Regions from separate parts of the Streptococcus sp. cx1 genome, predicted to be linked through region 2. Evidence: predicted binding sites of a transcription regulator. Region 2 holds the regulator's gene; each other region holds the start of a gene.
The links. Region 2 encodes HrcA, which represses chaperone genes, less so after heat shock. Its sites were predicted from a motif close to TTAGCACTCNNNNNNNNNGAGTGCTAA; they were not measured.

Region 1: groES (co-chaperone GroES) is a predicted target of HrcA. The motif match lies at 6,039-6,065, and genes of this name have one in related genera.
Region 3: ACT170_RS01145 (ATP-dependent Clp protease ATP-binding subunit) is a predicted target of HrcA. The motif match lies at 7,001-7,027, and genes of this name have one in related genera.

The regions. Positions count from the first base shown of each region.
Region 1 is NZ_JBQSUN010000004.1:59,983-69,992, forward strand. It holds gene ACT170_RS06425 (M50 family metallopeptidase) at 1-792, shown strand, start outside; gene ACT170_RS06430 (proline--tRNA ligase) at 863-2,725, shown strand; gene ACT170_RS06435 (ABC transporter substrate binding protein) at 3,207-5,147, shown strand; gene ACT170_RS06440 (ABC transporter ATP-binding protein) at 5,147-5,950, shown strand; gene groES (co-chaperone GroES) at 6,118-6,405, shown strand; gene groL (chaperonin GroEL) at 6,450-8,069, shown strand; gene ACT170_RS06455 (superinfection immunity protein) at 8,145-8,849, opposite strand; gene ACT170_RS06460 (DUF2752 domain-containing protein) at 8,944-9,249, opposite strand; gene ACT170_RS06465 (TM2 domain-containing protein) at 9,249-9,581, opposite strand; gene ACT170_RS06470 (RluA family pseudouridine synthase) at 9,765-10,010, opposite strand, start outside.
Region 2 is NZ_JBQSUN010000013.1:4,549-14,558, reverse strand. It holds gene ACT170_RS10965 (LPKTxAVK-anchored surface protein) at 1-322, shown strand, start outside; gene srtB (class B sortase, LPKTxAVK-specific) at 409-1,245, shown strand; gene ACT170_RS10955 (CapA family protein) at 1,410-2,627, shown strand; gene ACT170_RS10950 (ACT domain-containing protein) at 2,950-3,216, shown strand; gene ACT170_RS10945 (PFL family protein) at 3,234-4,571, shown strand; gene ACT170_RS10940 (histidine phosphatase family protein) at 4,688-5,392, shown strand; gene ACT170_RS10935 (M15 family metallopeptidase) at 5,379-6,176, shown strand; gene ACT170_RS10930 (glycoside hydrolase family 73 protein) at 6,173-6,754, shown strand; gene hrcA (heat-inducible transcriptional repressor HrcA) at 6,948-7,982, shown strand; gene grpE (nucleotide exchange factor GrpE) at 8,021-8,545, shown strand; gene dnaK (molecular chaperone DnaK) at 8,862-10,010, shown strand, end outside.
Region 3 is NZ_JBQSUN010000001.1:235,410-245,419, forward strand. It holds gene ACT170_RS01115 (DUF3862 domain-containing protein) at 1-605, shown strand, start outside; gene ACT170_RS01120 (TVP38/TMEM64 family protein) at 688-1,371, shown strand; gene ACT170_RS01125 (aminoacyltransferase) at 1,349-2,584, shown strand; gene ACT170_RS01130 (Gfo/Idh/MocA family protein) at 2,682-3,644, shown strand; gene ACT170_RS01135 (DUF1827 family protein) at 3,690-3,992, opposite strand; gene ACT170_RS01140 (NUDIX hydrolase) at 4,002-4,460, opposite strand; gene ACT170_RS01145 (ATP-dependent Clp protease ATP-binding subunit) at 4,603-6,873, opposite strand; gene argF (ornithine carbamoyltransferase) at 7,116-8,096, shown strand; gene ACT170_RS01155 (DUF1797 family protein) at 8,165-8,395, shown strand; gene ACT170_RS01160 (amino acid ABC transporter permease) at 8,709-9,389, shown strand; gene ACT170_RS01165 (amino acid ABC transporter ATP-binding protein) at 9,389-10,010, shown strand, end outside.

The DNA of each region.
Region 1 (10,010 bases), on a different contig from region 2:
GTCCAATATCAAAATGCAAGCATTTGGGGACGTTTAATTACCAACTTTGCTGGTCCTATGAATAACTTCATTCTTGGGGTGCTTGTCTTTATTATCTTAGCCTTTGTTCAAGGAGGTGTTCAAGATACATCGACCAACCGTATCCAGGTAGCCGATGGAGGCGCTGCTCAGGTGGCAGGCTTGAAAAATGGTGATGCCATCGAGGCTATCAATAAGGACAAGGTTACTGATTGGGACAGCTTGAAGGAAGCATTGACAGAGAATACCCAAAAATTCTCCAAAAGTGATAGCCTTTCTGTGACAGTTAAGAGAAGTAACGGTCAGGAAGAAACAATCTCTGTTAAACCTCAGGAGAACCAAGGTAGCTACTTTTTGGGTGTTTCTCCTGCTTTAAAAACAGGTCTTAAAGATAAGATTTTTGGTGGTTTCCAAATGGCTTGGGAAGGGGCCTTCAAAATTCTCGTAGCACTTAAGGGGCTTATCACCAACTTTAGTTTGAATAAACTTGGTGGACCGGTTGCTATGTTCCAGATGTCTGCCCAGGCTTCAGAAAATGGCTTGATTTCCATTCTTAACCTTATGGGGATGCTCTCAATTAACTTGGGAATTTTCAATCTTATCCCAATTCCAGCCCTTGACGGTGGAAAAATTGTTATGAATATTATTGAAGCCATTCGTCGTAAACCACTTAATCAAGAAATTGAAAGCTATATTACACTTGCAGGTGTTGCTATCATGGTTGTTCTTATGATTGCAGTTACTTGGAATGATATTATGCGTGCTTTCTTTTAATTAGAAACAAAGAAACGAAAGGAAGTCTAAGGGACTTGAGCCAAGGGCCAGCCTCCTTAGTATGTAAATGATGAAACAAAGTAAAATGTTGATTCCAACACTTCGTGAAATGCCAAGTGATGCTCAAGTTATCAGTCATGCCCTTATGGTACGTGCGGGTTACGTGCGTCAGGTTTCTGCTGGTATTTATGCTTATATGCCATTGGCAAATCGTGCTATCGAGAAATTCAAAACCATCATGCGTGAGGAGTTTGAAAAAATCGGTGCGGTTGAAATGTTGGCGCCAGCGCTTTTGACAGCAGATTTGTGGCGTGAGTCAGGCCGTTATGAAACTTACGGTGAAGACCTTTATAAACTTAAAAACCGTGATAAATCTGACTTTATCCTCGGTCCAACTCACGAAGAAACGTTTACAGCCTTGGTTCGTGATGCAGTTAAATCATACAAACAATTACCACTTAATCTCTACCAAATCCAATCAAAATACCGTGATGAAAAACGTCCTCGTAACGGTCTTCTTCGTACACGTGAATTTATCATGAAGGATGCTTATAGTTTCCACCAAAACTATGAAGATTTGGATGTAACCTATGAAGACTACCGTAAAGCTTATGAGGCTATCTTTACACGTGCTGGCCTTGAATTTAAGGGAATCATCGGTGATGGTGGTGCCATGGGTGGTAAGGATTCTCAAGAATTTATGGCGGTCACTCCTGAGCGTACAGATCTCAACCGTTGGGTAGTTCTTGATAAGTCAATTGCTTCATTGGATGAGATTCCAGAAGATGTCATGGAAGAAATCAAGAAAGAATTGACATCATGGTTGGTATCTGGTGAAGATACAATTGCCTACTCTACAGAGTCAGGCTATGCAGCTAACCTTGAGATGGCAACAAACGCCTACACACCAGCGACTAAGGTTGTGACTCAAGAAGAAGTGGCTCGTGTTGAAACACCAGATTGCAAGTCAATTGATGAAGTTGCTGCTTTCTTGAATGTTCCAGAAGAACAAACCATCAAGACTTTACTTTTCATCGCTGATGATGAACCAGTAGTGGCTCTTCTCGTCGGTAATGATCAGGTTAACGATGTGAAGTTGAAAAACTACCTTGCTGCTGATTTCCTCGAACCAGCTACGGAAGATGAAGCACGTCAAGTCTTTGGTGCTAACTTCGGTTCCCTTGGTCCAGTTAACCTTCCTGAAAATGTTCGCATCGTTGCGGACCGTAAGGTTCAAGATGTGGCTAATGCGGTTGTTGGAGCTAACGAAGATGGTTACCACTTGACAGGGGTTAACCCAGAGCGTGACTTCAAGGCAGAATACGTTGATATTCGTGAAGTTAAAGAGGGTGAAATTTCTCCAGACGGTCAAGGTGTCCTTCAGTTTGCGCGTGGTATCGAGATTGGTCATATCTTTAAACTTGGGACACGTTACTCTGAAAGTATGGGTGCTAACGTTCTTGATGAAAATGGCCGTGCTGTTCCAATTATCATGGGATGTTACGGTATCGGTGTTAGCCGTATCTTGTCAGCTGTGATTGAACAACATGCCCGTCTCTTTGTTAACAAGACACCAAAAGGTCAGTACCGCTATGCATGGGGAATTAACTTCCCTAAAGAATTGGCTCCGTATGATGTTCACTTGATTACAGTTAACACTAAGGATGAGGAAGCCAATGCTTTGACAGAACGTTTAGAAGCTGCTCTTATGGCTGAAGGCTATGATGTCTTGACAGATGATCGTAATGAGCGTGTTGGTTCTAAATTCTCTGACAGTGACCTTATCGGACTTCCAATTCGTGTGACAGTTGGTAAAAAAGCCAGCGAAGGTGTTGTCGAAGTTAAAATCAAGGCAACTGGTGATACTATTGAAGTTAATGCCGATAACTTGATTGAAACACTTGCTATCTTAACAACCGAACAAGATGCTTAATCTAAAAAATCTTTTCTTGCAGGAGCAGGAAGAGATTTTTCTTTTGCAGTGACAATGATAAATTGAGAGAAAAGAGAGTAAATTCCAATTTGACAGAATTGTCTAAATAGTGTAAACTTAAAACTATCATAACTACGGAGGCATCACATGCTTAACAAAGCGACCCATTTGGGAAATCTTAAAGCTTTTTATTACTTTAGTTTCTTTAGATAGGACGTTTGTGTTTCAGGATACAAGCGTCAGTCAGTTTGTATCTATGAAGCTAAAGCATTTTGTGATGGATTAGCCGATTAGATGAATAGGTCTAACCGGTGACATAAGCTAGCCTGTGCTAGTCAAGATGCATAAAACCAGTTGGGCCTGTCCTAACTGGTTTTTTTCATACCGTGGTCTATTTTTAATTTTCTTTTGACTCTATCATCTCGGAAAAAAGATGACAGAAAATTGGAAATAGATAGAATAAAAAATAGAGGTATACAAGATGAAGAAATTCTTGGTCAGTATGATGGCTGTTATTACAGCTGTCCTCTTGGTAGCATGTTCCAATGCTTCTAATAAAGATTTGGTTCACGTCGGTGTGCTCCAATATGTGGAACATCCTTCCTTGTCAGCGACACGTAAAGGGTTCATTGAAGAACTCAAAGAGGAAGGTTATGTCGACGGTAAGAACATCAAAATCGATTATCAGAATGCACAAGGAGATCAGTCTAACTTGCAGACGATTTCTCAGTCGCTTATTGAAGATAATGATGTCATGTTAGCTATCGCAACCCCAGCAGCCCAGTCTTTGAGTAGTTTGACAAAGGACAAGCCAATTCTCTTTACAGCTGTCACAGATCCAGTTTCAGCTAAATTGGTTAAGTCTATGGACAATGTTGGAGGAAATGTGACAGGGACAAGCGACATGTCACCAATCAACAAACAAGTCGAGTTGTTGAAAAAGGTCCTTCCAAACACTAAAAAAGTTGGGATTATGTACACGACCAGCGAGCGTAACTCAGAAGTTCAGGTTGAAGAAGCCAAGAAATACTTCAAGGAAGCTGGTATTGAAACGGTTATCAAAGGAATTTCATCAACCAATGATATCCAAGACACAGCCAAGAGCTTGATGAGTCAAACCGAAGTGATTTTCATCCCAACTGATAATACTATTGTTAGTGCTATTAATACCTTGGTAGATCTTTCTAAAGAGACTAAGGTTCCAGTTGTTGGTAGTGACGCTGGTAGTGTAGAAAAAGGTGTCCTGTTCACTTATGGAACTAACTATGAAGCGCTTGGACGTCAAACAGGTAAGTTGGCAGGCCGTGTTCTCCGAGGTGAGAAGGTCAAGGATGTCGATGCCGAGTATCCTAAAACCCTAAATGTTGTGGTTAACCATGACATGGCTAAAGAACTTGGTATTGATGTTTCTAGCATTAGTGACGAGGAATCTAAAGCATCAACACAAGATGACAAACCAATTGCTAAAAAAGATAAGGGTGTCATTAAGCTTAAGGTCAATAAGTCTTCTAAAAAAGGATTTTCAAATGTGGTGCTAACAGCCATTTCTCAGGGACTCCTCTGGGCTATTATGGCTATCGGGGTCTTCATTACCTTCCGTATTTTGGACCTTGCTGATTTGACAGCTGAGGGGGCCTTCCCACTTGGTGCTGCTACGACAACTATCATGATTATCCGTGGGATCAACCCAATCTTTGCGACTCTAGGTGGTTTTGTAGCTGGTATGCTTGCTGGAGCTGTGTCTGGCTTTATGCATACGAAAATGAAGATACCAGCACTCTTAACAGGGATTATTACCTTAACAGGGCTCTATTCAGTTAACCTTTTGGTTCTTGGAAGTGCCAATGTCTCTCTTTCAGGCCACAACACGCTGGTGACTATGGTGATGGATCTTGGTCTATCTAAGCTGAATGGTGTGATTCTATTAGGACTGATTTTTGTTAGTCTGGTAGTACTTATGTTGGTTGTTCTCCTTAATACACAGGTTGGACTTGCTCTTCGTGCAACAGGTGATAACCTTGCCATGGGTGAAGCTAATGGTATCAAGGTTGACCGTATGAAGATTCTTGGCTACATGATTTCCAATGGTTTGATTGCCCTATCAGGTGCCCTCCTAGCTCAAAACAATGGCTATGCGGATATGAATATGGGTACTGGTACAATCGTAAATGGCTTGGCTGCAATCATCTTGGCTGAGGTTATCGTCAAGTATCTACCACTTGGCAAACGCCTCTGGTCAATTGTCGTAGGTGCTGTTCTCTACCGTTTGGTCTTGGTTATTATCCTTGCCATGAACGTTGATGCTCAAATGTTGAAATTGGCTTCAGCCATCTTGCTTGCTATCATCCTTTATGTGCCAGAAGTACGACAAAAATTGAAAATCAGACCTAACAAATCCTTGACTCCAGGAGGTGACAAGTAATGGCTTTACTTAGTTTACAACAGATTCATAAAACCTTTGAAAAAGGCACAGTCAATGAAAATCACGTCCTTCGTGGTTTGGATCTCGACATTGAGCAGGGAGATTTTATCTCTGTCATTGGGGGAAATGGTGCTGGTAAATCAACCTTGATGAATTCAATTGCTGGTGTTCTTAGTATTGATGAGGGGGATATCTTGTTGGAGGGGCAATCTATTAAGAAAGCATCTGTAGATGAGCGCTCTAAAGACATTAGTCGTGTTTTCCAAGATCCTCGAATGGGGACAGCGACAAACCTTTCTATCGAAGAAAATATGGCGATTGCCTATCGTCGTGGTAAGAAACGTAGCTTTTTTAAAAAGTCTATCACTGAAAGCGAACGTCAAGTCTTCAAGGAAGCCTTGGTAGATCTTGGTCTTGGTCTTGAGAATCGTATGAAGACTGATGCTAATTTCTTGTCAGGTGGACAACGTCAGGCCTTGACACTTGCTATGGCAACCTTGGTGCGTCCAAAAATCTTGCTTTTGGATGAACATACAGCAGCCCTAGATCCTAAGACAAGTGATATGGTCATGAATTTGACACGTAAGATCGTTGAAGAACAAGAATTGACAACCCTTATGATTACCCATAATATGGAACATGCTATCGAATATGGGAACCGTCTAGTCATGCTCTATCACGGAAAAATCGTCGTCGATGTGCGAGGTGAGGAAAAGAAAAACCTCACTGTTGCAGAACTTATGGACCTCTTCCACAAAAATAGTGGACAAGTCCTCAATGACGATGCCTTGGTGCTCGGTTAATAAACAAAAAAAGAAACTATCCAAAGTTCAGATTTTGGGTAGTTTTTTCTTGACTATTTTTGACCAAGTGCTAAAATAAATATATGGATTAGCACTCATAGTTTATGAGTGCTAAAAATAACGTTTCACACGTTACTAATAACAAATAACATTTGGAGGTAATTGGTATGGCATTGAAACCATTGGGCGATCGTATCGTTGTCCATTTTGAAGAAACAGAAGAAAAAACAGCTAGTGGCTTTGTATTGGCAGGAGCCAGTCATGAAGCTACAAAGACTGCTGAGGTTTTAGCGGTAGGTGAAGGAATCCGTACTCTTACTGGTGAATTGATTGCACCTAGTGTTGCAGCAGGCGATAAAGTCCTTGTTGAAAATGGTGCAGGTGTCAATGTTAAAGACGGAGATGATTCCGTTTCAATTATCCGTGAAGCAGATATTTTAGCGGTCCTAGCTTAGGTCAATGCTAATCAGATATAAACTAAGAAAAAGAAGGAGTAACTATGGCAAAAGATATTAAATTTTCATCAGATGCACGCGCAGCAATGGTTCGTGGTGTTGATACCTTGGCTGATACAGTTAAGGTAACGCTTGGCCCTAAAGGTCGTAACGTGGTATTGGAAAAAGCTTTTGGCTCACCTCTTATCACTAATGATGGTGTAACAATTGCTAAAGAAATCGAACTCGAAGATCACTTTGAAAATATGGGTGCCAAACTGGTCAGCGAAGTGGCTTCAAAAACTAACGATATTGCCGGTGACGGAACAACTACAGCCACTGTTTTGACACAAGCTATTGTCCGTGAAGGTCTAAAAAATGTAACGGCTGGTGCCAATCCAATCGGTATCCGTCGTGGGATTGAAGCAGCTGTGGCTACAGCTGTGGAAGAGCTTAAAGCTATTGCTCAACCAGTTGCCAATAAGGAAGCCATTGCCCAAGTTGCAGCTGTTTCATCACGTTCTGAAAAAGTTGGTGAATACATTTCAGAAGCAATGGAACGTGTGGGTAATGACGGTGTTATCACTATTGAAGAGTCTCGTGGTATGGAGACAGAACTCGAAGTGGTTGAAGGTATGCAGTTTGACCGTGGTTATCTTTCTCAGTACATGGTTACTGATAATGAAAAAATGGTCGCTGACCTTGAAAATCCATTTATCCTTGTGACTGACAAGAAAATTTCAAATATTCAAGATGTCCTCCCACTCTTGGAAGAAGTGCTTAAGACCAGTCGTCCACTTTTGATTATTGCTGATGATGTGGATGGTGAAGCTCTTCCTACACTTGTTCTTAACAAGATTCGTGGAACTTTCAATGTTGTTGCTGTTAAGGCACCTGGCTTTGGTGACCGCCGTAAAGCGATGTTAGAAGACATTGCCGTATTGACTGGAGCAACTGTTATTACTGAGGATCTTGGTCTTGAGCTTAAGGATGCAACGATGGCAACACTTGGCCAAGCTTCGAAAGTAACTGTGGATAAGGATAGCACAGTTATCGTTGAAGGTGCAGGAAGCACAGAAGCGATTGCTAACCGTGTAAACCTCATCAAGTCTCAATTGGAAACAACAACATCTGAATTTGACCGTGAAAAACTTCAAGAGCGTTTGGCTAAATTGTCGGGCGGGGTTGCAGTCGTTAAGGTTGGTGCAGCCACTGAAACAGCCCTTAAAGAAATGAAACTTCGTATCGAAGATGCCCTTAACGCTACTCGTGCCGCTGTTGAAGAAGGTATCGTAGCAGGTGGAGGTACAGCTCTTGTTAACGTCATTGCTAAGGTTGCTGAACTTGATCTTGAAGGTGACGACGCTACAGGACGTAATATTGTACTCCGTGCTTTGGAAGAGCCAGTTCGCCAAATTGCCTATAATGCTGGATATGAAGGTTCCGTTATCATCGATAAATTGAAGAATAGTCCAGTTGGTACAGGATTTAACGCTGCCAATGGTGAATGGGTAGATATGGTTGAAGCAGGAATCATTGACCCAGTTAAGGTCACACGTTCTGCCCTCCAAAATGCCGCTTCTGTAGCTAGTCTTATCTTGACAACCGAGGCAGTCGTTGCCAACAAGCCTGAACCAGAAGCTCCAGCAGCGCCAGCTATGGATCCAGGAATGATGGGTTACTAAGATTTAAGAAAGCAAAAAAACCTAGGAAAAGTCGAGAAACTTTTTCTGGGTTTTCTTTTTATTATTTATTGTTAATCAGTGAAAAGGGTTAAACATGTCAGAACTTCCTTGTTTACCTGACATCTGCATCATCATTTGTTGCTGTCTAATGCGCTCTGCTTCCTTATTCGTATTGATAGAAATAACAAGAAAGATAACCCAACCGATGAATGTCCATCCTAGAAGAAAGGATAGGATAAAGATTGGCCATTTTTTATCGGTTTTATTTAGAAGAGCTGGTAATATTTGAAGTACTACCAAGGGTAAAGAAATGATGATGGAGAGAAAAGCCGTGAGCAAGCCGCCACTAAGCTCATCACTGGCAATTCCAAAGAGTATCATTGCAAGAGCCCAGAGGATAACTGGGATAGAAGCGATGGCTATCATGATGAGGTTTGTTTGAGACTTACTTTCGTGTTGCGTCCAAGTCTCGTTAAAGTTATGATTTGGATGTTGGAAGGTAGCATTAGTCTGACTTGACGCGGGGCTAGTATTTGGTAAATCCTGTAGTTCCTCTAAGTTGGTATCAGCTAGTGGTTCTTCAGCAACATCATAATTGTCAACATCATTTTCGGCAGTTTCTACAGTCTCTTTTTGTGAGAGATTTTTTGTTGCTTCGACAGTTTGTTTGGGAGTTTCTCGGATAAACTCGCCTCGATTGGCTGCTTCAGCCATTTCTTGGATACTTGGATTACGTCCGTGGACGGCTTGGAAAAAATCAATCCAATCTTGTTGTTTCATATAGTTAGCCTCCGTTTGTTTCGATTATAAATTTTGATGATTACAATTATAGCAATAGTGCAAGGGATGTGCAATGGGAGTTGGATAGGACAGTTTATTTCTCTATAATCTTCGTGTCACTAAAGATGGGAAAGAGAAAGAAATAGGCTAAGATGTAGACCACTAGAGGGTATATCAGAGGATTATAGTCCCATGCTCCTTGCCAATCTAGGTGTAGTAGTCTAACGCTAGCGCGTGTTAGGCCTGCGCTCCAACTCTTGAGTCCTAAAGGTTTTAGGATAAGACTGAGTGGTGTTGGGAGATGTAAAAGGTAGACTCCGTAAATTGCCATTAAAACTAAGAGATATAATCTAAAAAAACGCTGGTGGTAGGCCCACAAGCGTGTGAAATAGTTTTTCATTAGCCAATAACTGCAAAGAGTTTTTGAGCGTTTGATTGGCGAGTAGCATCCATGATAAGGAACCAGTCAACGATTGACCAGATACCACATCCACCACATGTCAAAAGTTTACCAACACCAAGACCAACTTGTCCCAAAATAAAGCGGTCGATTCCAAGAGAACCGCCAAAAAGTGAGATGACAAGCATCATCGTAGGGTCTTGGAAGCTGATTGAGTAAAGCATTGAAAGTTGTTGTTCAGGAAGTGCCTCAAGGCGTTGGCGGATGTACTGCACTTGTTCTGTTGGGAAATACTTGGCGTTAATTGCTAGCCATTGATCGACTGGATTCATAATTAAATACCCCTCAAATTTTAAATGATATGTAAAGGATAACATAATATAAAGGGAGATTCAAGGTGGTCAAGGCTTTTGAAGTCAATAAAAGCAACTTATTTGCAAGCTTCCACTGTGTCATAACTAGAGGATCATTAGGATAATCCTTTCGCACTATGCTTGAGAATGAGCCTACTTCTATTATTTGTGATTTCTCAACCCTTGTTCAAAACTGTCTGAATTCGCCTTAACAGTGATTTTTTCGAGTGTTAAGGGATGGGTGAAACTAAGAGTGTGGGCGTGGAGCATGAGTCGAGATGCGGTTCGGTGACTATAAAGAGGATCTCCCAGAATGGCATGTCCATGGTGGGCTAGATGAACACGAATTTGGTGGGTCCGGCCGGTTTTTAGTTGGCAGTTGACCAGACTGGCTCCTTTGAAGGCTTT
Region 2 (10,010 bases):
AAACCTTGATAACAAAACTGAAGCAACAGGTAGCGACTTCTTCACAAACAACGAAGGTGGTCTTACTCAAGCTGCTAAAGACGGTCTTAACAACGTTGATGCAGATTCAACTAAACAAAAATTTGAAGATGCTGGTGAACACATCGAACCAAAACGTGATGCTAACGGAAACATCATCAAAGATGAGTTTGTAGTTACTGATAAAGCTAACGCTAACAAAGACGCTAAAGAAGAAGCTAAAGCTGTTAAAGCTGCAGAAAAGAAAGCTCCAGCAGCTAAAGCTGAAGCTAAAGCTCTTCCAAACACAGCAGCTGTTAAATAATTAACTGCTATTGCAAAAAAGAATATCACTGGGGCTAGAGCTTCGGTGATATTTTTCTATGGATAAAGAAAAGGATTTGACATTTCATGAGTAATCATAATCGTAAATCTACTGGATCTCGCAAAAAACTGATTGCTGGGATTTCGGCCTTAGTCATTGCTGCTTTGGCTATCTTCCTTGGCTTCCAGTTTATGTCTCCGACAGCATCATCCTCTAATGGTGTTAAGAGTGTTTTAACGACTAAAAAAGCAAACACTTATAAAGTTTCAGATGAGGAGAAAGCCTACCTCAAAAATAAATTTGATGGTCTTGAGGCGACAAACCCTGATACTATCGCTTATGTCTATGCACCAGGGACTAAATTGGATGAGCCAGTTGTTCAAACAACGGACAATTCAACCTACTTAGATAAAACATTTGATGGAGGAAACGTTCCATATTTGGGAACTGTCTTCATGGATACAGATAATAAGAAAGATTTTAGCGATCGTTTGACTTGGCTCTTCGGTCATGCTCGAGGAAGTAAGGTTGCTGATAGTCGTATGTTCAACGATGTTAACTACTATAGTGATCAGTCGTTCTTTGATAAACACAAATATGTTGTTATTGAGACGCCTCAACGTAAGTATTATTATGAAGCGCTTGCTATGGTAATTGTGCCTGAAGACACAGCTTTCTATCGTACATCATTTGAAAGCGATAAAGACTTTAAACAACAGTTGGATATCATTTATGATCAAGCAAGTGTTAAAAACAAGGATTTGAAGGTTAGTGCTTCAGATAAATACCTCGTTCTTTCTACTTGTCGTGAGGAAGATGAAACGATTCGTGCTAATCTCTACTTGCGTCAAATTCCAGACTCTGAAATGTCTGATTTTGTAGCTAAACACGGTAAAGATTTGGAATACACACCAACACGTTAATCATTAACAAAACTCTACTTCATATGAAGTAGAGTTTTTATCTTGTCTAAGAAAACTGATGTTTTCAACCGTCGTGGAATTGAGATGTAACCGTTTATTAATCTTTTTTATCATCAATGGATAAGTTTTTTTGGTACACTAGAAGTATGAAAAAGGAGAGTATTATGAAACAGAGCCAGGCTAAAAAGCGTGACAATGCGATGACTAATAAGATTTTGATGGGGTTGATTGCTCTCGTCTTAGGTTTGCTTTTTCTTGAGATTTTAATTGTTCATAGTAAGAACGAACAGCAAAAGAATGCCTCGAACCAGGTACAGACAGCACGTATCATGGCTAATGGGGACTTGCTCTATCATGACGGTCTCTATATGAGTGCCCTGCAGGCAGATGGCAGCTATGATTTCACGGAGAATTTTACTTATGTGAAGCCGTGGTTAAAGCAGGCTGATTTGGTTTTGGGTGATTTCGAGGGAACGATTAATCCTGATTATCCTTTGTCAGGCTATCCTCTGTTTAATGCTCCTCAATCAGTGACAGCAGCTATTAAGGATGCTGGTTATGATGTTATGGATTTGGCCCATAATCATATCTTGGATTCTGGTTTAGAGGGTGCTTTTACAACGGCTGATGCTTTTAAAAAAGTGGGAATTGATCCTATTGGCGTTTACGAAAAGCCGGTGCGAGACAAGGCACCACTTCTTATCAAGAATGTTAATGGTATCAAAGTTGCAATACTTTCCTATGCTTATGGTTACAATGGCCTAGAGTCGAACTTGACGGATAAAGAGGTTGCAGACCACTTATCGAATTTGGATGAAAAACGTATGAAAGCCGAGATTCAGCGTGCCGAAAAAGAAGCGGATATCACGGTTATCATGCCTCAGATGGGTGTTGAATATCGTTTGGAACCGACAGATGAACAGGTTAAACTTTATCATAAGATGATTGATTGGGGTGCCGATATTATCTTTGGAGGTCATCCTCATGTGGTAGAACCTTCTGAGGTGGTTAAAAAGGATGGACAGCAAAAACTTATTATTTACTCAATGGGGAATTTCATTTCTAACCAGCGCATAGAGACTATGGATGGTGTGGATAGTGCAGAGTGGACAGAGAGAGGTGTCTTAATGGATGTCACCCTTGAGAAAAAGAATGGTCAAACCACGATTAAGACGGCTCAAGCACATCCGACTTGGGTTAACCGTACGCCTAAAGGAACAAGTTCGCCAGAGGGATACCCTTTGTATACTTACCAAACTTATATTTTAGAGGATTTCATTAAAGGTGGTAAATATAGAAATAAACTGGATGAAGAAACCAAAGAGCGTATAGATACTGCTTATAAAGAAATGAATGCCCATGTTAATTTAAAATGGAAATAAAGCTAAGATATCGCCTGAATTTGGCGATATTTTTTTGTTTATCGACAAGTTACCCACAGACTTATCCACAGGTGTGGAAAAGTCTGTTGATAGTGTTGAATCTTGATTTTTCAAGGTTTTATAAGAAAGATATTATTTAGGTTGTGAACAAGTTTATCCACAAGTAGTTGGGGCAAAGAGAGGATATTTTCATAAACGATATTAGTTAAATTCCTCGGAAACATTCGTCTTTTTCAAGAAAAAATATGCAAATTTCATAAAAAATAGCATTTTTAATCAAAATATGCTAAAATTATACAAAATAAAATGATGGAGGCTTCTCATGAAAGCGATTATTACAGTTGTAGGTAAGGACAAAGCAGGTATTGTTGCGGGTGTTGCGACTAAGGTGGCAGAACTTGGCTTGAATATTGATGATATTTCTCAAACAGTTCTTGATGAATTCTTTACCATGATGGCGGTTGTATCATCGGAAGACAAACAAGATTTTACACACCTACGTGCTGAATTGGAAGCCTTTGGTGAGTCATTGAACGTTAAAATCAACATCCAAAGTTCAGCAATTTTTGATGCTATGCACAACTTGTAAGATAGGAGTAGCTTAAAATGGATATTAAACAGGTCACAGAAACCATTGCCATGATTGAGGAGCAGAACTTTGATGTTCGTACCATTACCATGGGGATTTCACTCCTAGACTGTATCGATTCAGATATCGATAAGGCGGCGGAAAAAGTCTATAACAAGATTGTATCTAAGGCTAAGAATTTGGTAGCTGTTGGTGACGAAATTGCAGCTGAACTTGGTATTCCGATTGTTAATAAACGTGTGTCTGTTACTCCGATCTCAATCATCGGTGCGGCAACAGATGCAACAGACTATGTACCTTTTGCGAAGGCATTAGACCGAGCAGCTAAGGAAATCGGCGTTAACTTTATTGGTGGTTTCTCTGCACTCGTTCAAAAGGGCTATCAAAAAGGTGATGAGATTCTTATTAATTCTATTCCACGTGCGCTTGCAGAGACTGATTTTGTCTGCTCATCTGTCAACATTGGTTCAACAAAGACTGGTATTAACATGACAGCAGTACGTGACATGGGACGTATCATCAAAGAGGCTTCTGAGGCAGATCCAATGGGCCCAGGTAAATTGGTGGTCTTTGCTAATGCGGTTGAAGATAATCCATTTATGGCGGGTGCCTTCCATGGTGTTGGTGAGGCTGATGTTGTAATCAATGTTGGGGTTTCAGGTCCTGGTGTTGTGCAACGTGCAGTTGAGAAAGTTCCAGGCGAAAGTTTCGATGTTCTAGCTGAAACAGTTAAGAAGACCGCCTTCAAAATCACACGTGTTGGTCAGTTAGTTGGTCAAATGGCCAGCGAACGTCTTGGTGTCGAGTTTGGTATTGTAGATTTGTCTCTTGCGCCAACACCAGCAGTTGGTGATTCAGTAGCCCGTGTACTTGAAGCGATGGGTCTTGAAGTTGTTGGTACGCATGGTACTACTGCAGCTCTAGCCCTTCTTAACGACCAAGTTAAAAAAGGTGGTATTATGGCATGTAACCAAGTTGGTGGTTTGTCAGGTGCCTTTATTCCAGTTTCTGAAGATGAAGGTATGATTGCTGCGGTTCAATCTGGTCATATCAACCTTGAAAAATTGGAAGCCATGACAGCTATCTGTTCTGTTGGTCTAGACATGATTGCTATTCCTGCTGATACGCCAGATACAACAATCGCGGCCATGATTGCTGACGAAGCAGCTATCGGTGTCATTAACCAGAAAACAACAGCTGTTCGTATCATTCCTTATGGTAAGGAAGGTGACATGTTGGAACTTGGAGGTCTTCTTGGTTATGCACCAGTAATGAAAGTAAACAAGGCTTCATCGGCTGATTTCATTGCGCGTGGTGGTCAAATCCCAGCTCCTGTTCACAGCTTTAAAAACTAAGCGGATGATAAATGCTTTGCCAATTGGTAAGGCATTTTCTGATGGTCTCGTTGGCTAGATAGTCGAGGGGATTTGTGCTATAATGAATTCAAAAAATGACGGAAAGAAGGGGTGCTATGAGTAAGGTTAAGTTGTATATTGCGAGACACGGCAAAACGATGTTTAACACCATTGGTCGTGCACAAGGTTGGTCTGATAGCCCTTTGACCCCGTTCGGTGAAGAAGGTATTCGTGAATTGGGGGTAGGTCTGAAAGCAGCAGGTATCCCTTTCAAGGCTGCATATTCTAGTGATTCAGGTCGAACGATTCAAACTATGGATATCATTTTACGTGAGACGGGTTTAGAAACTATTCCTTATAAACGTGACAAACGTATTCGTGAGTGGTGTTTTGGTAGTTTAGATGGTGGCTATGACGGTGAACTTTTCTACGGTGTGCTACCGAGAACAGATGCTTTTCAAGGTAAGGATTTGCATGAGGTAACTTATCCTGAGCTTGCACAAGGTATCCTTGATGTGGATACGGCTGGTTGGGCAGAGCCTTGGGAAGTGCTCAGAAAACGTATTTTAGAGGGGTTCACAGCTATTGCAGAAAATCTTGAGAAGTCTGGTGGCGGTAATGCTATTGTCGTTAGTCACGGTATGACCATTGCAACCTTTGCTTGGTTAATTGATCCTTCTGTCGAGCATCCTTCATTGGACAACGGTTCGGTCACTGTTGTTGCTTATGAAAATGGTAAATTTACATTAGAAGCGCTTGGCGATATGACCTATCGTCAGGTTGGGCGAGAGATAATAGAAAAAGAAAATGGTAAAAAATAACTATCCAAGTCGCCGTCAGGCGAAAAAGCAAACCAACTGGTTTTTGGTTATCAGCAGTGTCTTGATTGCAGTTCTTTTAGTTGCAGCAGGACTTTATTCAGTATTTGGTGTCAGCCGTACAGTCCAACAAACCAATGGATCGTCAGTAACAAAAAGTAGTAAACAAGCTACCGATGCGACTCAAAGCAAGGATACAAAGGGACTACCTGATGTATCGCCTAAAGACTGGCAATTGCTTTTGGTAAATCGAGATAATAAGTCTAAAGAACTTAACCCTGAGATTGCTGACGTTGATGGTGTTTCTGTAGATGCAAGAATTGCTAAGAACGTTAAGGAGTTTTTAGCGGCTGCTCAAGAAATTGATCCAAGTTATCACTTGATATCAGGTTATCGTAGTGTTGCTTATCAGACAGAACTTTATAACAGTTATGTTCAGCAGGAAATGGCTGCTGACCCAAGTTTGACGGAGTCTCAGGCGGAGAAAAAGGTTCAAACCTATTCACAACCACCAGGAGCGAGTGAACACCAAACAGGTCTTGCGATTGATATGAGTACTGTAGATAGCTTAAATGAAGCAGATCCAGATACAGTAGCTAAAGTCAAAGAGTTGGCGCCGAAATATGGCTTTGTTCTTCGTTTTCCAGATGGTAAAACATCGTCAACGGGTGTAGGCTACGAGGATTGGCATTTCCGCTATGTTGGTAAAGAGTCAGCAGAGTATATGACTGAACATAATCTTACTTTGGAGGAATATTTGGCATTATTAAAGGAGAAAGCTAAGTGAGACGACGTTTTAAACTAAAAGCCTTCATTACCTTAGTTGTTGTTTTTGCTTTAGGTATTCTCTTACCTTTGATTCTTCATGCCTCTACAGATGATAATGCGCGTGCGGTAAAGGTTGCTTACACACAGCAAGAATTTATTGAGACCTTAGCTCCAACAGCTCAAAAGATGTCTAAAAACTATGGTGTACCTGCGTCTATTCTCCTTAGTCAAGCTGCATATGAGTCAAATTATGGTAGCAGTCTTTTATCTGTTAAATACCATAACATCTACAGTCTCCCTGCTCAGCCAGGTCAAGAACGTATTCGTTTAAAGGATAGTATCTACAGTAAAGGTAAATGGCAATACCAAAAGGTGGATTTTGCAGTTTTTAAGGATTGGTCAAGTTCTATGATGACTTATTTAGAAGAACTTCGCCAAGGAACATGGGGCGAGTCGACCTATAAAGAGGTGGCAGGAACGACTAGTTATAAAGTTGCGGCAGAAAAACTACAAGCTGCGGGTTTTAGCAGTGATCCAGATTATGCCAAACACCTCATATCTATTATTGAGACCTATCATTTGTCAAAATATGATTGATAAGATTAGAGTACCTCTGAGGTGCTCTTTTTTTGCTTTTCTAGGTCTTAAGATGTATTTTTAGCACTCTCGCAAAAAGAGTGCTAATTTTTTTGGTTTTTTGGGTTGACATGTTCAAGTTTAGGTGTATAATAGAATCATAAGTTAGCAGTCGATGTATTAGAGTGCTAATGAATAGAAATGAGGTGACATCGTGATTACGCAAAGGCAAAACACTATTTTGAATTTGATAGTTGAGATGTTCACTCGTACACATGAACCGGTTGGTTCTAAAGCATTACAAGAATCAATTGATTCGAGTTCAGCGACCATTCGTAATGACATGGCCAAGCTTGAAAAAATGGGCTATCTTGAAAAAGCTCATACTTCTAGTGGGCGTATGCCAAGCCGAGCAGGTTTCCAGTATTTCGTCGCTAATTCTTTGAATCTTGATACGATTGATGAACAAGATGTTTATCAAGTGGTCAAGGCCTTTGATTTTGAAGCCTTTAAACTTGAAGATATCTTGGATGCAGCGGCGAAGCTGCTGGCAGAAATGACAGGATGTACAGCAGTGATTCAAGATGTGGAACCGACACGACAACGTCTGACTGGATTTGACATTGTTCATCTATCCAATCACGACGCTTTAGCGGTTCTTACTCTAGATGAATCTAAGCCTGTGACAGTTCAATTTGCTATTCCAAAAAATTTCTTGTCTAGTGATTTGGAAATTCTTCATAAGCTTGTTCAAGAACGTTTTTTAGGAAACACTGTCTTAGAGATCCATTACCGATTGAGAACTGAGATTCCTCAGATTGTGCAGAAGTATTTCAAGATAACAGATAATGTTCTAGATTTGTTTGATTATATCTTTTCACAACTTTTTAAGGAATTGATTTTCATCGAAGGTAAGGTTGCATCACTGACTTATGCCGACTTAAAAACTTATCAATTTTTGGACAATCCACAACATGTGGCACTTGAGCTTCGATCAGCTATCTCCGATGATGAAGTGACCAAGATTTCGGTTGCAGAATCAACTGAAGAAGCGCTTGAAAATGTCACAGTTATGAGTCATAAATTCCTGATTCCTTATCGTGGGATGGCGCTCATGCATGTGATTGGCCCAGTTGAAATGGATTATCGTCGCATGGTTAGTTTGGTCAATGTTATTAGTAGAGTTTTGGTTATGAAGTTGACGGATTATTACCGTTACCTCAATAGTAACCATTATGAAGTTAGCTAAGATATAACATTTAAAAAGTATAGAAAGAGGTGTATGCCTTGACTGAAGATATTAAAAAAGAAGAAGTGAAAGAAGAGGAAGCTACGGAGACAACTGAAGAAGTTGTAGAGGAAGTAAGCGAACCTTCTGAACTTGAAGAAGCCCAAGCGCGTGCCGAAGAATTTGAAAACAAATACCTTCGTGCCCATGCAGAAATGCAAAACATTCAGCGCCGTTCTAATGAAGAACGTCAACAATTACAAAAGTATCGTAGCCAAGATTTGGCAAAAGCAATTTTGCCATCACTTGATAACCTTGAACGTGCTCTTGCCGTTGAGGGCTTGACTGATGATGTCAAAAAAGGTTTGGAAATGGTGCAAGAAAGTTTAGTGCATGCTCTTAAAGAGGAAGGGATTGAAGAAATTCCAGCAGATGGTGATTTCGATCATAACTTCCACATGGCTATTCAAACAATGCCTGCAGATGATGAACATCCAGCAGATACGATTGCACAAGTTTTCCAAAAAGGGTATAAACTCCACGAACGCGTCTTACGCCCAGCTATGGTAGTTGTATACAACTAGGATACAAAGTCCGTAAAAGCTCACAGTAAAAATAGGAGATTGACGAAGTGTTCGATGAACACAAGGAAATCTATCTTTTTTACCCAGAGCTTAGGGCGTGTTCAACTAGGCAATTCTGACGGTTGCTGAAGCAACTCGTCAGAAAACGGCAATCGCTATGGCGCTTGCCTAGCCTCCTAACTAACTCGTCGTCAAAATAAAATCGATTTCGACTTCTTGTGTCGTAACATAATTGAAAACTTGTCCGAAATGACAGAAAACTATGAATGAAAGATAAAAAAGCAAAATAGAAATTAAGTAAAAAGGGGAAAAACATATGTCTAAAATCATTGGTATTGACTTAGGTACAACAAACTCAGCAGTAGCAGTTCTTGAAGGAACTGAATCAAAAATTATCGCAAACCCAGAAGGTAACCGCACAACTCCATCTGTTGTGTCATTCAAAAATGGTGAAATCATCGTTGGTGACGCTGCAAAACGTCAAGCAGTAACAAACCCAGATACAATCATCTCTATCAAATCTAAGATGGGTACTTCTGAAAAAGTTTCTGCAAACGGTAAAGAATACACACCGCAAGAGATTTCAGCTATGATTCTTCAATATTTGAAAGGTTATGCTGAAGATTACCTTGGTGAAAAAGTAACTAAAGCAGTTATCACAGTTCCTGCTTACTTCAACGATGCGCAACGTCAAGCAACAAAAGATGCTGGTAAAATCGCTGGTCTTGAAGTAGAACGTATCGTCAACGAACCAACAGCAGCAGCCCTTGCTTACGGTTTGGATAAGACTGATAAAGAAGAAAAAATCTTGGTATTCGACCTTGGTGGTGGTACATTCGACGTATCTATCCTTGAACTTGGTGACGGTGTCTTTGACGTATTGGCAACTGCAGGGGATAACAAACTCGGTGGTGATGACTTCGACCAAAAAATCATCGATCACATGGTTGAAGAATTCAAGAAAGAAAATGGAATCGACTTGTCAACAGACAAGATGGCTCTTCAACGTTTGAAAGACGCAGCTGAAAAAGCTAAGAAAGACCTTTCTGGTGTTACTTCAACACAAATCAGCTTGCCATTCATCACTGCTGGTGAAGCTGGACCTCTTCACTTGGAAATGACATTGACTCGTGCGAAATTCGATGATTTGACTCGTGATCTTGTAGAACGTACGAAAACTCCAGTTCGTCAAGCCCTTTCAGATGCAGGTTTGAGCTTGTCAGATATTGACGAAGTTATCCTTGTCGGTGGTTCAACTCGTATCCCTGCCGTTGTAGAAGCTGTTAAAGCTGAAACTGGTAAAGAACCAAATAAATCAGTGAACCCTGATGAAGTTGTGGCTATGGGTGCTGCTATCCAAGGTGGTGTCATCACTGGTGATGTGAAAGACGTTGTCCTTCTTGACGTAACTCCATTGTCACTTGGTATCGAAACAATGGGTGGAGTGTTCACAAAACTCATCGAC
Region 3 (10,010 bases), on a different contig from region 2:
CTTTGACCGTTTTAGGTCTCTCACTTTTTACTCTAGCTGCTTGTGGAAAATCTTCGTCCAAGACAGAGACGAAGGGATCTTTGGATAATGAAGCCTCAAAGATTTTAACTGTTAAGCATGGGAATGTTCGCCAGAACTTTGATAAGATTACCATGGCAAATGCTTCTCAGGAATTTTCAGGAGGCTCAAATCTTGATAGCTTGAAGGGCTGGTTTGGTGAACCTTCATCAACGAGTCAGGAGCAGGCAGGAGATGCTAAGCTTGATGTTTATAATTGGCAGTATGACAATGTTGTTGTTACAGCGAAACTCTTTAACAATAGCACTGTGGTTAAGTCAATTTCAAACTTTTCTTACGTCCGTGATCCTAAAATCACACTGAAGATGTACGAAAATCTCAAAAATGGAACTAGCTATGACGATGCTGTCAAAACGCTTGGTACACCGGATGTTTATTCGATTGCTGTTTCTTCAGATGCAACAATGACACAAGCACTTTGGTCTTCGAACCTTGTCGCTAAGAAGGGTGAAACAGGTAGCCTTACCCTTAACTTTAAAAATGGTGCCTTGGAAAACAAGTCACAAGCGAATTTGATTAATAAGTAATCGCAGTAAAAGATGCCTTTCTAAATCAATGAAGGCATTTTTTTGTTATAATAAAAGGAGCTATTAAAATTATGGAGATGTAATGACCAAAAAAAGACTATTTTTTATAGGGATAGCAGGTTTAATTCTGGTATTCTTATGGCCTCTTTTAAATAACTTCATCCCCTTAATCAAGGAATGGACCAACGCTAAGCATGATCAAGCCTTTTTAAGAGAAGTTTTTAAGCAGGCTAATTTCCAAAATGCACTGATCCTTCTTAGTCTCATGATTCTGTCATCAGCTATTCCTGGAGTTTCAAGTTCTATTTTTTGTATTTTTGTTGGCCTACTCTATGACCCCTTGCTTGCGATTCCGATGAATATTATTGGGAATACTTTTGGGAATTTGACTAGTTTTGAAATTCTGAGAAGACTTGAAAAGCCAGAGAAGTCCAAACGCATGGAGAAACTTCTAAACTATATTGAGAACTTTAAGCATCGCTTTATTGGGATTTCACTGGCCTTCTCTATTCCTTTTATACCTTCAGCTCTGGTCAATTATGCTTGTGTTCAAATCAATTTACCCACAAGGATGAGGTTTTTGGCGACACTTATTGGAGTGGCGCCAGTATCGATTGTTTATGCAGTTAGTGGAGATTTGTTGCTTAATGTCCGTCCGATTCGAATACCATTAGTGGCAGTACTTGCCATCTTGCTTTTTATCTCACTCGTCATTTACTTTATTCATTTTAGAAAGGAAAAAAATGAGCTTCATTCAAGTAACTAAAGAAGAATTTAACACACATGCTCAACAAGTGTCTGAGCGTTCTTTTATGCAAACTGAGGAAATGGCTAAGCTTCTTGAAAAACGTGGATTTAGCATTAGCTATGTCGCTTGGAAAGAAGGGGACCAGCTAGAAGTCTCAGCAATTGTCTACAGCATGCCTATGACTGGTGGGCTTCGTATGGAGGTGAATTGTGGACCGATTCACTCAAACGCAGCTCATCTGAGCGACTTTTACCAAGGTTTGAAGGATTATGCTAAGGAAAATGGTGCTCTTGAACTGTTAATCAAACCTTATGATACTTATCAAACTTTTGACAGTAATGGTGAACCAACTAGTGATGAGCAGAAGCAGCTGATTAGTCAATTGACTGATTTAGGTTATAGCTTTGATGGTTTACAGACGGGCTATCCTGGTGGTGAGCCTGACTGGCACTATGTGAAGGATTTATCTGGGATTGAAGAAAAAGATCTTATCAAGTCTTTCAGTAAAAAAGGGAAACCTCTGGTTAAAAAAGCCAAAACCTTTGGGATTAAGTTGAAAAAACTGAAACGTGATGAGTTATCTATTTTCAAAGAAATCACTTCAGCGACCTCTGACCGTCGTGAGTATAGTGACAAATCTCTAGATTATTATCAAGATTTTTATGATGCTTTTGGTGACAATGCTGATTTTATGGTGGCTACCTTGAATTTTCAGGATTACTATGACCATTTGGAAAGTGATCAGGCGAAGTTGGGGGCTAGAATTGTCAAATTACAAGCTGATTTAGAAGCTAATCCAAAATCTGAGAAAAAACAAAACCAATTAAGAGAGTTATCAAGTCAGTTTGAGACCTTTGATGTTCGAAAGGGAGAAGCGACTGCCTTTATTGACAAGTATGGTCAGGAAGATATTGTTCTGGCTGGAAGTCTCTTTGTCTATACACCTCAAGAAGCTGTTTATCTTTTTAGCGGGTCTTATCCAGAGTTTAATAAGTTTTATGCGCCAGCACTCTTACAAGAGTATGTGATGACACAAGCCATTAAACGTGGCATTACGTTCTATAACTTCCTTGGTATTATGGGAATCTTTGATGGTTCAGACGGAGTTCTGCGATTTAAACAAAACTTTAATGGTTACATTGTTCGCAAGATGGGAACCTTCCGCTATTATCCACAACCGCTTAAATACAAAGCGATTCAAGGAGTTAAGAAACTGCTTGGACGTTCTTAAATTTTAGAGGGCTTCGATTTGAGTCCTCTTTCATTATAAGTCTCTATATGGACTTAGACCATTGTAAAGAGAGATTAGAAATTAGGGAGGTAAGTTGATGAAACTTGCACTATTGGGTACAGGGATGATTGTGACAGAGGTTCTTCCTGTATTAACGACTATTGAGGGCATTGAGCTTGAAGCTATCTTGTCGACACCACGCTCACTTGATAAGGCAGAAGCCCTAGCTAAGCAATATGGTTTGTCTCAGGCGACTAGTGATTATGAGGCAATTTTGTCCAATCCAGAAGTTGATACGATTTATGTGGGAACGCCCAACCATACCCACTATGATTATGCTAAGAAAGCACTTTTGGCTGGCAAGCATGTTATCTGTGAGAAACCCTTCACCCTTCATTTAGAAGAATTTGAAGAGCTAGCTAAGCTTGCTCAAGAAAAAGAGCTTCTCTTGATGGAGGCTATTACCAATCAATATTTGGCCAATTTTACAGTGATTAAGGAAGCCTTGTCAGAGGTTGGGGATATCAAGATTGTGAATATCAATTTTTCCCAATATTCGTCACGTTACGATGCCTTCAAACGAGGGGAGATTGCTCCTGCCTTCAACCCTGAAATGGGTGGGGGAGCACTTAGAGATCTGAATATCTATAATATTCATCTCCTGGTTGGCCTTTTTGGTAAGCCTAATCGTGTGGAATATCTCCCTAATGTGGAGCGAGGAGTAGATACGTCTGGGATTTTAGTTTTGGACTATGGTCACTTTAAGGCTGTTGCCATTGGAGCTAAAGACTGTATTGCGGAGATTCGTTCAACTATACAAGGTGATAAGGGCGCTATTACCATTTTTGGTGCAACCAATACTCTTCCTGAGATTGGAGTCACTCTCAATGGTCAGAAAGAGAGAATCGTCAATCTCAATAGTCTACAACATCGTATGCATGATGAATTTGTGGCTTTTGAAAAGATGGTGGCTACCAAGGATTTTGACAGTGTTGCCAAGCAGTTGGAACATAGTCGTCAGGTTATGGAAGTTCTGGATCAAGCTTCGAAAGCTTTGTAACGTACAAAAAAACAAGCAGTGGTATTAGCCATTGCTTGTTTTGTCTTATACAGTTGTTGGGAATGAAATCTCAATCAATTTGTCAGTGTGTACTGTTCTGAGTTTGTCCATCAAAACAATATCCTTGTCGATTTTTCGTTTGAGGAAGAATTCACGGATAACTTCTAATTCATTGTCTTTAACAGCACGGTGTTTATTTGAAATCAAGAGTTCATAATGCTTAGGTGCTTGTGTAAAGACAACATCAGTATTCCCAGCAGAGTAGGTCTCTACGAGAAAGGCATCCGTATTGTCTAGTTGGTTTTGAACGAGTTCTTGGTGTGTACGGGTCGTATTAATGAGTTTCATAGTTTCCTCCTAGGATTTGTCAGTTATTGTGTTAGTTTCTTTCCATTGTTCGATTCCCCATTTATGACTGCCACGTTTAAGTTTAGCAATGGCTTCATCAATTGGAAACCAGGCTAGGTTATTGAAATCTTCGAGAGGTTTACCAATTTTTGAAAAATCTACAACTTCATAAATATAGGCTGGATTGTAATAGTAAGTGTCACGGTGGCTCGAATAGAAGTATTCATCAGCCTGGCCATAGTACTGGCCTAAAGTGGCTGTAAACCCAAGTTCTTCAATTAACTCGCGTTCTAATGCGCTATAGTGATCCTCGCCTGCTTCGATTTCTCCACCTGGGAGAAACCAAGCTCCGTTAGGAGCCTGGACTAAAATAATCTTTGTCTTTTCTTGGTTAGGAATCACAGCATAAACACCGTAACGTGTTTGATAATGAGCTCCCTCAACCTTGTCACCAAATGTTGGATTCATGAGTTGCTCCTTACGTTTATTTGCCTATATTATACTAAAATTTTGCTCATTTTCCTATTGATTTAGGCAGAATTAGGGATAAATTTGAAAATAGGAAATGAAAAGATAAAGAACCCAAGACGTAATGACTTGGGTTCTTTGTTTAATCAGTTTCTTTTGGTGTTTCAGCTTTCTGAGTAGCTTTTTCGGCTTTTTTAGCAGACTTAATGGTGATGTGGCCTTTTGAAGTCATGACTGCCTTGAGATCTTTTTCATTTGGATTTTCAAGGTAGAAGTCAGTAATAGCGTCTTCAATATGATCTTGGATGGTACGACGTAGTGGTCGAGCACCCATCTTAGGATCGTAACCAAGGTCAACCAATTTTTCCTTAACTTTCTCAGTTACACTGAGGTGGATACCGTTATTAGCCAAGCGTTGGTTGACATTATCAAGCATGAGGTCCACGATAGTGAGGAGATTTTCCTTGCTAAGGGCAGAGAATTCGATAATACCGTCAAAACGGTTCATGAATTCAGGGCTGAAGAAATCTCCAAGCTGGTTAAGAACAGAATTGGTACGATTTTCACGGGCAGCTCCAAAGCCGACGCTAGCTTCAACTTTACCTGTACCAGCATTTGAAGTCATGATGATGATGGTATCCTTGAAACTTACAGTTCGCCCTTGACCATCAGTCAAGCGACCGTCGTCAAGAACTTGGAGGAACATGTGAAGAACGTCTGGGTGAGCTTTTTCAACCTCATCTAGAAGAATGAGTGAATAAGGATTACGGCGGACTTTTTCAGTTAACTGACCAGCTTCGTCGTAACCGACATATCCTGGAGGGGCACCGACTAATTTGGCAACGGCGTGTTTTTCCATGTATTCTGACATGTCGAAACGAATCATACTGTCAGCTGAACCAAAGAGTTCAATCGCCAATTGTTTAGAGAGTTCAGTTTTACCGACTCCTGTAGGACCTACGAAGAGGAAGCTACCAATTGGGCGATTTGGTGCACCCAATCCAACACGATTACGGCGGATGGCTTTGGCAATCTTATCAACTGCGGCATCTTGTCCAATAACATGTGATTTAAGATCATCAGCAAGACTAAGAAGTTGTGATTGTTCTTTTTCTTTCAAATCACCGACAGGAATATTGGTTTTTTGTTCCACAATGGCTTCGATATGTTTTTCTGTGATGACAGGCATATCTTGGTCTTTGATGGTTTGTTTTTGCATTTCCTTGTATTTGGCAATTTGATCACGGAAATAGGCAGCTTTTTCAAAGTCTTCGTCACGAGTAGCTTGAGCCTTGAGGTTTTCAGCCTCAATCAAACGTTTGTCGATATCTTTAGGATCAACAAAATTGAGGGTCAAATTCATCTTCGAACCAGCTTCATCGAGGAGGTCGATGGCCTTGTCTGGCAAGAAGCGGTCTTGAATGTAGCGGTTGGACAATTCTGCAGCTGCAGTAATCGCTTCGTCTGTATATTTGACGTGGTGGTAGTCCTGATATTTAGGTTGAATACCACGCAAAATAGTGATGGTTTCCTCAACCGTTGGTTCGTCAACCTTAACTGGTTGCATACGACGCTCTAGGGCGGCATCTTTTTCGATGATGCGGTATTCGTTGAGTGTTGTTGCTCCGACCAGTTGAAGTTCTCCACGAGCAAGAGCAGGTTTTAGGATGTTTCCAGCATCCATATTGCCATCACCAGCATTACCAGCTCCTACGATTTCATGGATTTCATCAATAAATAGGATAACATCCTGACGTTGACGAATTTCTTCCATGAGTTTTTGCATGCGTTCTTCAAATTGGCCACGAATACCAGTCCCTTGAACCAGGCTGACCACATCAAGACGGATGACTTGTTTGCCTTGGAGTTTTTGTGGCACGCTACCGTCAACGATTTTTTGAGCTAGGCCTTCAACAACAGCAGTCTTACCGACACCGGGTTCACCGATGAGGACGGGGTTGTTCTTGGTACGGCGGTTAAGAATTTCGATGACACGAATGATTTCCTCGTCACGACCAATAACAGGATCAATGTCTCCACGACGAGCGATGTCAGTGATGTTAATGCCGAACTCTTCAAGAAGACCTTGTGGCTGTTGAGGAGCTTGTTGGCGTGGTCCTCCTGGACGGCCTGGCCCTTGTGTATTGCCACCGTTTCCTCGGTTACCACCTTCTTGTGTTGGAGGTGTATTGGGAAGATCGCCGTTAGAAGAACGGAAGTTATTTAGGTCGCTGAAGAAATCATCGAAGAAGTTTGAACCTCCTGTTTGATTGAATTGATTGAGGGGGTTCTCTGGGTCAGATTTCATGATTTTATAACAATTTTGACAGAGGTCAACTTGTTGCTGATTACCGTTTACATTGGTATACAAATGAATACTAGCTTCATTAAGGTTACAGTTTTGACAGAGCATATCAGTACCTCTTTTCTATCTGAATTGGGAAAGACCTTTATTGAAAACAATCTTGGTCAAAAAAGGTCAAATCTATGACTCCATTATAGCATGCGGAAGGTAGATTGCAAGTAAAAAGCATCTAGGTTTGGCACTCTATTAATAAGAGTGCTAACATTGAATTTTAATTCAAAAACGCTTGTTTAAAATGTATAAATATTATATAATGTTTTTATATTATTCAGAACGAAAGAGAGATACCTATGACACAAGCTAAATCATTTTTGAAAGAAATCGACTTTACCAAGCAGGAACTTGAGGAGTTAATCGATTTATCTATAAAATTTAAACAGCTAAAGAAGGAAAGAATTCCGCATAAATATTTAGATGGCTTAAATATTGCCCTGATTTTTGAAAAAACATCTACAAGAACTCGCTCAGCTTTTACAGTGGCTGGTCAGGACCTAGGTATGAATGTGACCTACCTTGGTGCTGGAGACATTCAGTTAGGTAAAAAAGAATCTGTAGTTGATACAGCCAAGGTGCTTGGTTCTATGTTTGATGGAATCGAATACCGTGGTTTTAAGCAAGAAGATGTCGAAGAGTTGGCTAAGTACTCAGGTGTTCCGGTCTGGAATGGTTTGACGGATACCTGGCATCCAACGCAAATGATTGCGGATTTCATGACTTTGAAGGAGCGTTTTGGTAGTTTGGAAGGTTTGACCATCGCCTATATTGGAGATGGTAGAAATAATATGGCCAACTCACTTTTGGTCACTTCGGCTATTTTAGGCGTTAATGTCAAGATTATTGCCCCAGAGGTGCTGCAACCCGAAGATGAGATTGTAGCCCTAGCTCAGAAACATAATAATGGTGCCGATTTAACCATTACAGATGATATTTCAGAGGTCAAGGGAGTGGATATGCTTTATACGGATGTCTGGGTATCTATGGGTGAAGAAGTAGACTTTAAATCTCGTATTGATTTACTCCTGCCTTATCAAATTAATGCAGACCTACTTGCCAAGACGGAAAATCCAGATGTCATCGTTATGCACTGTCTCCCAGCTTTTCATGATCTCAATACTCAAATTGGGCAAGAAATCTATGACAAATACGGTTTGGCAGAGTTAGAAATCACCGATCAAGTCTTCCAAAAATACAGTGATATCATCTTCCAAGAAGCTGAGAATCGTATGCATTCTATCAAGGCCATTATGTACAATTCCTTGAAAAATATTTAAAATTCCCCCATTTTTCCCATAAGTGTGATAAAATAAGTAAGAAATACACAATTAATAGGAGAAATAACATGGAATCACATTTGGTGAGAATCATTAACCGTCTTGAAATGATGGCGGCTGATGGTGGTAATTTGAAACGTAATTTTGAACGTGAAGGAGTGGTTGTTGCCGAAGTATCATTTAGCAACGATCCTGAAAATGGTCCAGTTTTCACATTGCGTGACGTTGAAGCACGTGAATCTTATTCATTTGATAGTATCGACTTGATTGCAATGGAAATCTACGATTTGCTTTACTAATATATTATTTTGGAACTTTACAAGGTTCCAAAAATCAGAATGCCTGAAACTATCGAGTTTCAGGCATTTTTATCAGGATGAAAGCATGGGGTGATGCTTGTATGGCTTGTCAAAACAGGCAGTACTTCAAATTCTTGGCAAAGCTTTTGGCGTGGTGTCGTCTTGGAAATACATGAGGTGTATTGCTTAAGAGTTTTGCTAGCTAGGTCTATAACTTAGTTTTTATACTGAAATATCGCATTTATAAGAAAATACTTTATTATTATACAGTCTTCTGATATAATATTGAAGAATATTAGTAAGGAGTATCTAGATGAATTTTTCATTTCTACCACAGTTTTGGTCTTACTTTAACTATGGTGTCTTAGTAACAATTATGATTTCGGTCTGCGTGGTCTTCTTCGGAACCATCCTTGGGGTTTTGGTATCCTTGGCCAAGCGTTCTGGAATCAAACCTTTGGAGTGGTTGGTAAGCCTTTATGTTTGGGTTTTCCGTGGGACTCCTATGGTTGTACAGATTATGATTGCTTTTAACCTCATCCACATGAATCTTCCAACTGTTCAGTTTGGCATTTTGAACCTTGATTTGTCACGTATCGTTCCAGGTATTATCGTCCTTTCTTTGAACAGTGGTGCTTATATTTCTGAGAGTGTGCGTGCAGGTATCGAGTCTATTCCTAAAGGTCAGGTTGAAGCTGCCTACTCACTTGGTATCCGTCCATGGAATACCATGCGTTATGTGGTCTTGCCTCAAGCTATTAAAAATATCTTGCCTGCCTTGGGTAACGAGTTTGTTACTATTATCAAGGATAGTTCGCTCTTGCAAACCATCGGAGTTATGGAATTGTGGAATGGTGCACAAACTGTTGCAACAACAACCTACTTGACCTTGACACCGCTCTTGTTCGCAGCCTTCTATTATTTGATTGTGACAACGGCTATGACGGCACTCTTGAAACAAATGGAAAAACGACTTGGGGAGGGACGTAAATAATGGCAGAAACAATTATTGAGATTAAAAATCTTCACAAGTATTTTGGTAAGAACGAAGTTCTCAAAGGGATTGATCTAGATATTAAAAAGGGTGAAGTAGTGGTTATCATCGGTCCTTCAGGATCAGGGAAATCAACCTTCCTACGCTCAATGAACTTGCTTGAGAAACCTACAAAAGGTGTTATTTCCTTTGAAGGTGTGGATATTACAGATAAAAATAACGACATTTTCAAAATGCGTGAGAAGATGGGAATGGTTTTCCAACAGTTCAACCTCTTCCCTAATATGACAGTTAAAGAAAATATCACCTTGTCACCAATTAAGACCAAGGGTGTTTCTAAAGCTGATGCAGAAGCAAAAGCCATGGAACTTTTAGAAAAGGTTGGCTTGAAAGATAAGGCAGATGCCTACCCAACAAGTCTATCAGGTGGTCAGCAACAACGTATTGCTATCGCACGTGGTTTGGCTATGGATCCAGACGTTCTCTTGTTTGACGAACCAACATCAGCCCTTGACCCAGAAATGGTTGGTGAAGTTCTTGCAGTTATGCAGGACCTTGCTAAATCAGGGATGACAATGGCAATTGTTACCCACGAAATGGGCTTTGCTTATGAAGTGGCAG